Regions from separate parts of the Vibrio chaetopteri genome, predicted to be linked through region 2. Evidence: riboswitches for the same ligand, from Rfam matches in the RefSeq annotation. Region 2 holds a riboswitch; the other holds the start of a gene.

Region 1 (3,423 bases), 800 kb from region 2:
TGCCGAGCTAGATCGTCTAGCGAAAGAGATCGCTAAAACTCAAGGCGAGATCAAGCGTATCGAAGGTAAGCTAGGCAACGAAGGCTTCGTGGCAAAAGCGCCTGAAGCGGTTGTTGCTAAAGAGCGTGAGAAGCTAGAAGGCTACAAAGAAACGCTAGTTAAACTTGAAGAGCAAAAGCAAACTATTGCTGCGCTATAATTAGTAAACCTAAAAACATAAGCCGAGAGTGGTAATACTCTCGGCTTTTTTTGTTTTCAACGTCAGTGGACAGGGTTTGACGTCAGTTATCTAGAGTTACAAAGACTACTTCAACACAGTCTCAAGCGCCTTCAAACAAAGCGCAACGTTCTCTCTTCTGGCTCCATAACCCATCAAGCCGATACGCCATGCTTTTCCTGCGAGCGCACCAAGACCCGCACCGATCTCAAGGTTGTATTCTTCTAAAAGCTGCGATCTTACTGCGGCATCATCCACGCCTTCTGGAAGATAGACAGCATTAAGTTGTGGTAGACGACTTTTCTCTTCAACCACAAAGCTCAGACCTAGGTTTTCCAACCCTTAACGCAGCAGCATATGCATATCTTTATGGCGCTGCCATGCATCCTCTAGACCTTCGTTTTTCAAAAGTACCAATGACTCATGAAGCGCGTAAAGGCTGTTTACTGGCGCCGTGTGATGATAACTGCGCTTACCTTCCCCACTCCAGTAACCTAACACCAAGCTCTGATCCAAGAACCAACTCTGAACAGGTGCTCGTCGAGACTTAATCACTTCAATAGCTGCAGGGGACAGAGTTACTGGTGACAAACCAGGAACACAAGAGAGGCACTTCTGGCTACCAGAGTACACTGCATCCAACTGCCACTCATCGACTAAAAGCGGCACACCACCGAGCGAGGTCACTGCATCCACGATAGATAGCATGTTGTGCTGCTTAGCAAGCGCACCTAGCACCTTCGCATCACTCACTGCGCCTGTAGAGGTTTCAGCATGCACAAACGAAAGGATCTTCGCATCGGGATGTTCAGCAATCGCCTGTTCGACTTTAGACACCGAAACAGGTGCTCCCCACTCATCATCCACAACAATCGGCTCGCCGCCGCAGCGAACCACATTTTCACGCATGCGCTCACCAAACACACCATTGCGGCACACGATAACCTTATCACCTGGCTCGACTAAGTTTACAAAGCAAGTCTCCATGCCTGCACTACCGGGAGCAGAAACCGCGATTGTAAACTCGTTCTCAGTTTGGAATGCATATTTTAGCAGCACTTTCAGCTCATCCATCATACCGATAAATAGCGGGTCAAGGTGGCCAATCGTTGGACGGCTCAATGCTTGCAATACTTGCGGATAGATATCAGATGGGGCCAGGTCCCATTAGGGTTCGGTGAGGGGGGCACAAAGCTTGAAATGGTCATGGACAGTTATCCTATTAGGTTATTGTAGTTGTTGGGAAAAACATCACGTTGGACGTTAATGCGATCTACAATGGCGAAAAAACAACATTTTTGCAACATCCAACCACTCAAGTTTTTCATGTGAAATGCATAAACATCCATTGACTTTTGACACGCAAAAACGTTGAATAAACACACTATCTGTAGCCAATCGTTTTCATTGACGTTCTCGATACTACAGCGGAAGAGGAGCATTGCCCAGGCAAGTGATTTGTGAAGCCGCAACTTCAATACAATTCACTCATGGGGAGCAGTGCCGAGATGAACTAAAATTGTCGGATTTAGTTTGTCGGTTAAACGGGCTGAATCCCTTTAACTGTCACCAATATTTGGTGAAGAGCTTCTGAGGTCTATTCTAATATTCAGATTCCTCTGCTCTATTTCTCTCTTCAAACATCGGATGTTGGGTTACCAACCTTAAACTTTAAACTGGAAGTCCTGGAGAAACACTGTGAGCGCATTCAATGTAGCTAAATTTGGCGGAACAAGCGTCGCCAACTTCGAAGCCATGAGCCGTTGTGCCGAAATCATCGAAAATAACCCGCAAACCAAATTGGTGGTGAGTAGCGCTTGCTCAGGCGTGACCAACATCTTGGTTGAGCTCGCTAACGGCGTTAAAGACGAAACTCATCGTGCCGAGCTAATAAGCAAACTTCGCGATATCCATACTGACATTATGTCAAAGCTCAATGACGTCAGCTCTATTGAAGCGCGTGTTGACGCTTTAATTGAAAAGGTAGCGACGCTTTCTGAAGCGGCATGCATTGCCGCTACTCCAAAGCTGACCGATCACCTAGTGGCATGTGGCGAGCGTATGTCAACGCACATTCTTACTCGCTTAATGCAAGAACGTGGCATAGATGCCGTACGTTTTGATATTCGTGAAGCGCTTAAGACTGACAGTGATTACGGAAAAGCAGAACCCAATATCGAAGCGACCAAAGCAGCAGCTAGCGAGAAGCTGGTTCCGCTTTGCAAGCAACACGTTGTAGTTACGCAGGGCTTCATCGGTTCAGATGAAGATGGCGAGACTACCACACTAGGTCGTGGCGGTAGTGATTACAGCGCAGCACTGATTGCTGAAGCAGTAGAAGCTGCAGGTCTGGAAATCTGGACAGATGTACCAGGCATCTACACTACTGACCCACGCATTGCACCAAACGCTCGTCCAATCCCAGAGATCAGCTTCAGTGAAGCCTCTGAGATGGCGAATTTCGGTGCTAAAATTCTTCACCCTTCAACACTACTGCCAGCGCTTCGCCACCAGATCCCAGTCTTTGTTGGTTCATCAAAAGCGCCACAAGAAGGCGGCACTTGGGTACGACAAACGGTAGAGAGCGCGCCTTTATTCCGCGCGCTAGCTCTACGCAATAACCAAACCATGGTAACACTGCGAAACCCTCGCATGTTCCAAGCCTATGGCTTCTTGGCAAACGTGTTTACTGTGCTTGCCAAGCACAAGATTTCTGTAGATCTCGTGACGACGTCTGAAGTCAGCGTCTCGTTGACTCTTGACCAAACAGATACCGGTGGCGGCGCGCCAGAGCTCCCACTTGAAGCACAGCAAGAGCTGGAGCAGCTTTGTACTGTTGAAGTAAAACAAGGGCTCAGCCTTGTTGCACTAATCGGCAACAACATGAGCGAAACCAAAGGCTCGGCAGCGGAAGTATTCGATACTCTAGACAGCTTAAATATCCGCATGATTTGCTACGGCGCTAGCCCTCACAACCTTTGCTTCCTTCTAGACGAAGGCGAAGCGAAGGATGCAGTAAAAGCATTGCACGAAGATTTGTTTGAATAGACGATAAACATTAAACAAAGGCGGTAGAAATACCGCCTTTTTTGCATCTATTGGATTGAGCTTCAAAAAGCTAAAGACGTAAAAAAGCCCTAGTCTTTCGACGGGGACGCCCAGTCTAGGGCTTAGTATAAGTGGCGGAGTGGCGGGGGTTGCCATCA
Region 2 (3,423 bases):
ATGCAGACATCTCCCGAAAGACTAAGCTGGGTGATGGTAATGATGATGAATGTTCATATCAAAATTTTGCATACTTATTACTGGGTTCCTTTGTATCTGTACCCTCACACTAACTAAGCTCATGCCGATTTTCAACCCCTATTTTACAGATCGGGCTAATTTTTTTTCGTACTAGCTAATTAGTATGGAAATAACTGCACTTACTAGTTGCTCCTTTAGCAACAAACAAAAAAAAGGAGCCCATTTCATGGGCTCCTCGATAAATCAAATGATTTATTTATACACTCGCTTCCTTGGCCATTCTAGCCTTAGAAAGTGCGGACAGTACGAAACACACTGCGATAAACGTCACTGTAGCCGCCGCAAAAGAAATCGCGACTGAAGTTGTCATACCAAGCGTAATAAAGCCAACACAAGACACCAACGCAACAGAAAGCGCATATGGCAACTGCGTAGAGACGTGGTCAATGTGATTACAACGTGCACCTGTAGAAGAGAGAATCGTCGTATCTGAAATTGGAGAGCAGTGGTCACCGAACACTGAACCCGCTAGAACTGCGCCTAGCATTGGCAGCATCATAGCAATATCCGTTGCACCCGCCATGTCACCTGCGATTGGTAGCATGATGCCAAACGTACCCCAAGATGTACCAGTAGAGAACGCCATTAGGCCTGACAGCAGGAACAAGATGACTGGTAGCCAATGTACATTAATGTTGCCTTGAACGGTTGAAGAAAGGTAAGCACCCGTCTTCATGTCTCCGATAACAGAGCCGATGGACCATGCAAAAAATAGAATAAGAATGGCGCCGAACATAGATTTCGCACCAATCCACATCGTCGTTGCGATATCAGCTGCAGACAGCTTTTGTTTAACAACTGTAAATACTGCCGTTAGAAGGCCTGCAGAGCCACCGTAAATAAGCGAAGTGCCTACATCAGTATTTTCAAACGCGCCAAGTAGGTTAAATGCAATATCATCCGCAGCCAGAGCTTGACCACCGGTGTAAATCATCGCAGCAATCATAGCGCCGATAAGGACTAAGATAGGAAGCACTAGGTCGGAAACAGAACCAAAATCGCTTTCTTTAATATCCAACTCTTCATTCAGCTCATGCGCTTCTTTTGCGTCGTTCTCTTTGTCTTTATCGAAGCCTAGACCTTGTTTCGCGTTCAGCTCATGCTTGCGCATTGGACCCACATCAAGTTGGAACCAGGCAACGGCAAACACCATCAAGAGTGCAAATACAGCGTAGAAGTTCATTGGAATAAGGCGAACGTAAGCACCAATTGCAGAGTATTCTGTAATGCCATGAGCAACCAAGATACCGCTAACGATAGTCATGATGTATGCACCCCAGCTTGATGCTGGCATTAGCACACACATTGGCGCAGCGGTAGAGTCAAGAATATAGGCTAGTTTCGCGCGTGATACGTAGAAACGGTCAGTAACAGGACGAGAGATCGCACCGACTGCTAGGCTGTTAAAGTAATCATCAACGAAAATAAATACGCCTAGAAATGCTGCCAGTAGCTTTGAACCACGCTTGCTTTTCACTCGAGCCTGCGCCCATTCAGCAAAAGCTTTGGTGCCGCCAGACAGCGTCAGCAACGCAGTCATCATGCCCAACAGCAACAAGAAGCCAACAATACTCATGTTCCAAGTATTTAGGCCGCCATCTTCAATAACCACACCCGAAACGGTGTCGAACACGTAACCTGCGGCGTTTACTGCAGAATAATCATTAAGTAAGAAGGCACCTAAAACGATACCAACACCCAGCGATAGTAAAACGCGACGGGTAATAATAGCCAGAGTCAATGCTACGATCGGCGGTAGCAGTGATAATGGTGATGTAGCAAAATCGATTAAATTCATGATCTTCAAAAACCAGTTTTTATTATGGTCAGAGATCTACTGCAGACATGCGTCAATAAACGAGAAGTCCAGACGCAAACGTTGAACTAAGCGAAAGGGAAGCGAACACTTCACCCAACCCTACAGTAGCGCTCCATAGTTTAACAATATAATAGACTATGGCAGTGTTGTTCCTTTCGAAGACAACCCCAGCGAGGAAGATTGATGGTCTTTTCTCACTTCGGCGACAATGCCTTTCATCATCGTTCATAGGTATCACCCCAACGATGGTTACTGATCATTATCGCGCCTCTACATCAAGAGAAATCATTCACTAGCCAGAGCGGCCAAAATAAAAGAATGTGCTTTCTCTTGCATTAGGTGCGAGCCATTGTACTTATGAAATCGTCAATTGCAACATGAATGATGTTGCAACTTGGTAAAGAATTGACTCACCTTGTAAACATCATAGTCTCAAAGCTATCTCGACGCTTTTTAGTAAAGAAAATCACATTTTTAGCGATTTATGCGACGTATTCCATATTGTTTTATAAACTCTTTCACGACATTGCGGTTATAAATACATCAATAGTAATTTGAATAATTACTTTATCTCTATTGATTTGCTCTACAAAACAGGCTCCTAGTACAATATGCAACAAAATCCAAAATTGTAGCGTCTTTTATGAAGAAAGATTCACAATTGAATCAATATTGCGTCAATCTTTCCTGAGCGTCAGGTTTTGAGCACGTTTATCATCTTCAATTATCAAGTTTTTGTAAGAATTCTTATTTTTATTGTTTTCACCCAATGAAAATATTGTCAATTTTAAATTTGATGTTTATTATTAATCGAAACCAAATAAATAACTCATGGGAATGTCATGTCTGAATTAACTAAAACTCTACTTAATATTCGTAGCCTGCGTGCATTTGCTCGTGAACTTACTCTTGAGCAACTGGAAGAAGCACTAGAAAAACTAACAACTGTTGTTGGTGAAAGACAAGAAGCAGAAGCAGAAGAGCGTGAAGCGAAACAAGCTCGTGAAGCTAAGCTAACTGAATATGCGCAGATGATCGCTCAAGACGGCATTGACGTTGAAGACCTTATTGCTGCGCTTTCTGGTGAATCTAAAGGTAAAGCAAAGGCTAAGCGCGCTCCACGTCCTGCAAAATACAAATATGTAGATGCAACTGGCGCAGAAAAAACTTGGACAGGTCAAGGTCGTACACCTTCTGTTATCCAAGCAGCACTAGACGCAGGCAAATCTCTAGAAGAGTTTGAAATTTAATTCAAACTCCTTTAGTCATTTATAAAGAAAGCGCCAATAACTGGCGCTTTCTTTTTATCTTTCCCAATAAGCCTCTTCAAGGCTATCTTCTCTTTCAGGTAAACCTCTAGAAAGACGAGGTGAATGCTGAACCAATACCTCATAACTTGCTCGGTTCGAGTACTTACACACTTGTGAGAATGATGAATACGTCAAGAAAGTATGCTGGTGTTTGCTTGAGTTAGGTACATTTTCTTTATGGTATTTATTTGCCGCCATATCATGTAACAACGC

The links. Region 2 has a riboswitch for lysine ahead of PG915_RS11140 (Na+/H+ antiporter NhaC family protein). Riboswitches for the same ligand answer to the same signal wherever they lie in the genome.
Region 1: linked by a shared signal. The riboswitch ahead of lysC (lysine-sensitive aspartokinase 3) and the one ahead of PG915_RS11140 (Na+/H+ antiporter NhaC family protein) in region 2 are both predicted to bind lysine.

The regions. Positions count from the first base shown of each region.
Region 1 is NZ_CP115920.1:3,272,960-3,276,382, forward strand. It holds partial or broken gene PG915_RS14865 (valine--tRNA ligase) at 1-199, shown strand, start outside; partial or broken gene PG915_RS14870 (pyridoxal-phosphate-dependent aminotransferase family protein) at 305-1,425, opposite strand; lysine riboswitch at 1,641-1,815, shown strand; gene lysC (lysine-sensitive aspartokinase 3) at 1,916-3,265, shown strand.
Region 2 is NZ_CP115920.1:2,470,802-2,474,224, forward strand. It holds His leader region at 1-46, opposite strand, end outside; gene PG915_RS11140 (Na+/H+ antiporter NhaC family protein) at 278-1,879, opposite strand; lysine riboswitch at 1,998-2,181, opposite strand; gene PG915_RS11145 (H-NS family nucleoid-associated regulatory protein) at 2,743-3,150, shown strand; gene PG915_RS11150 (inosine/guanosine kinase) at 3,205-3,423, opposite strand, start outside.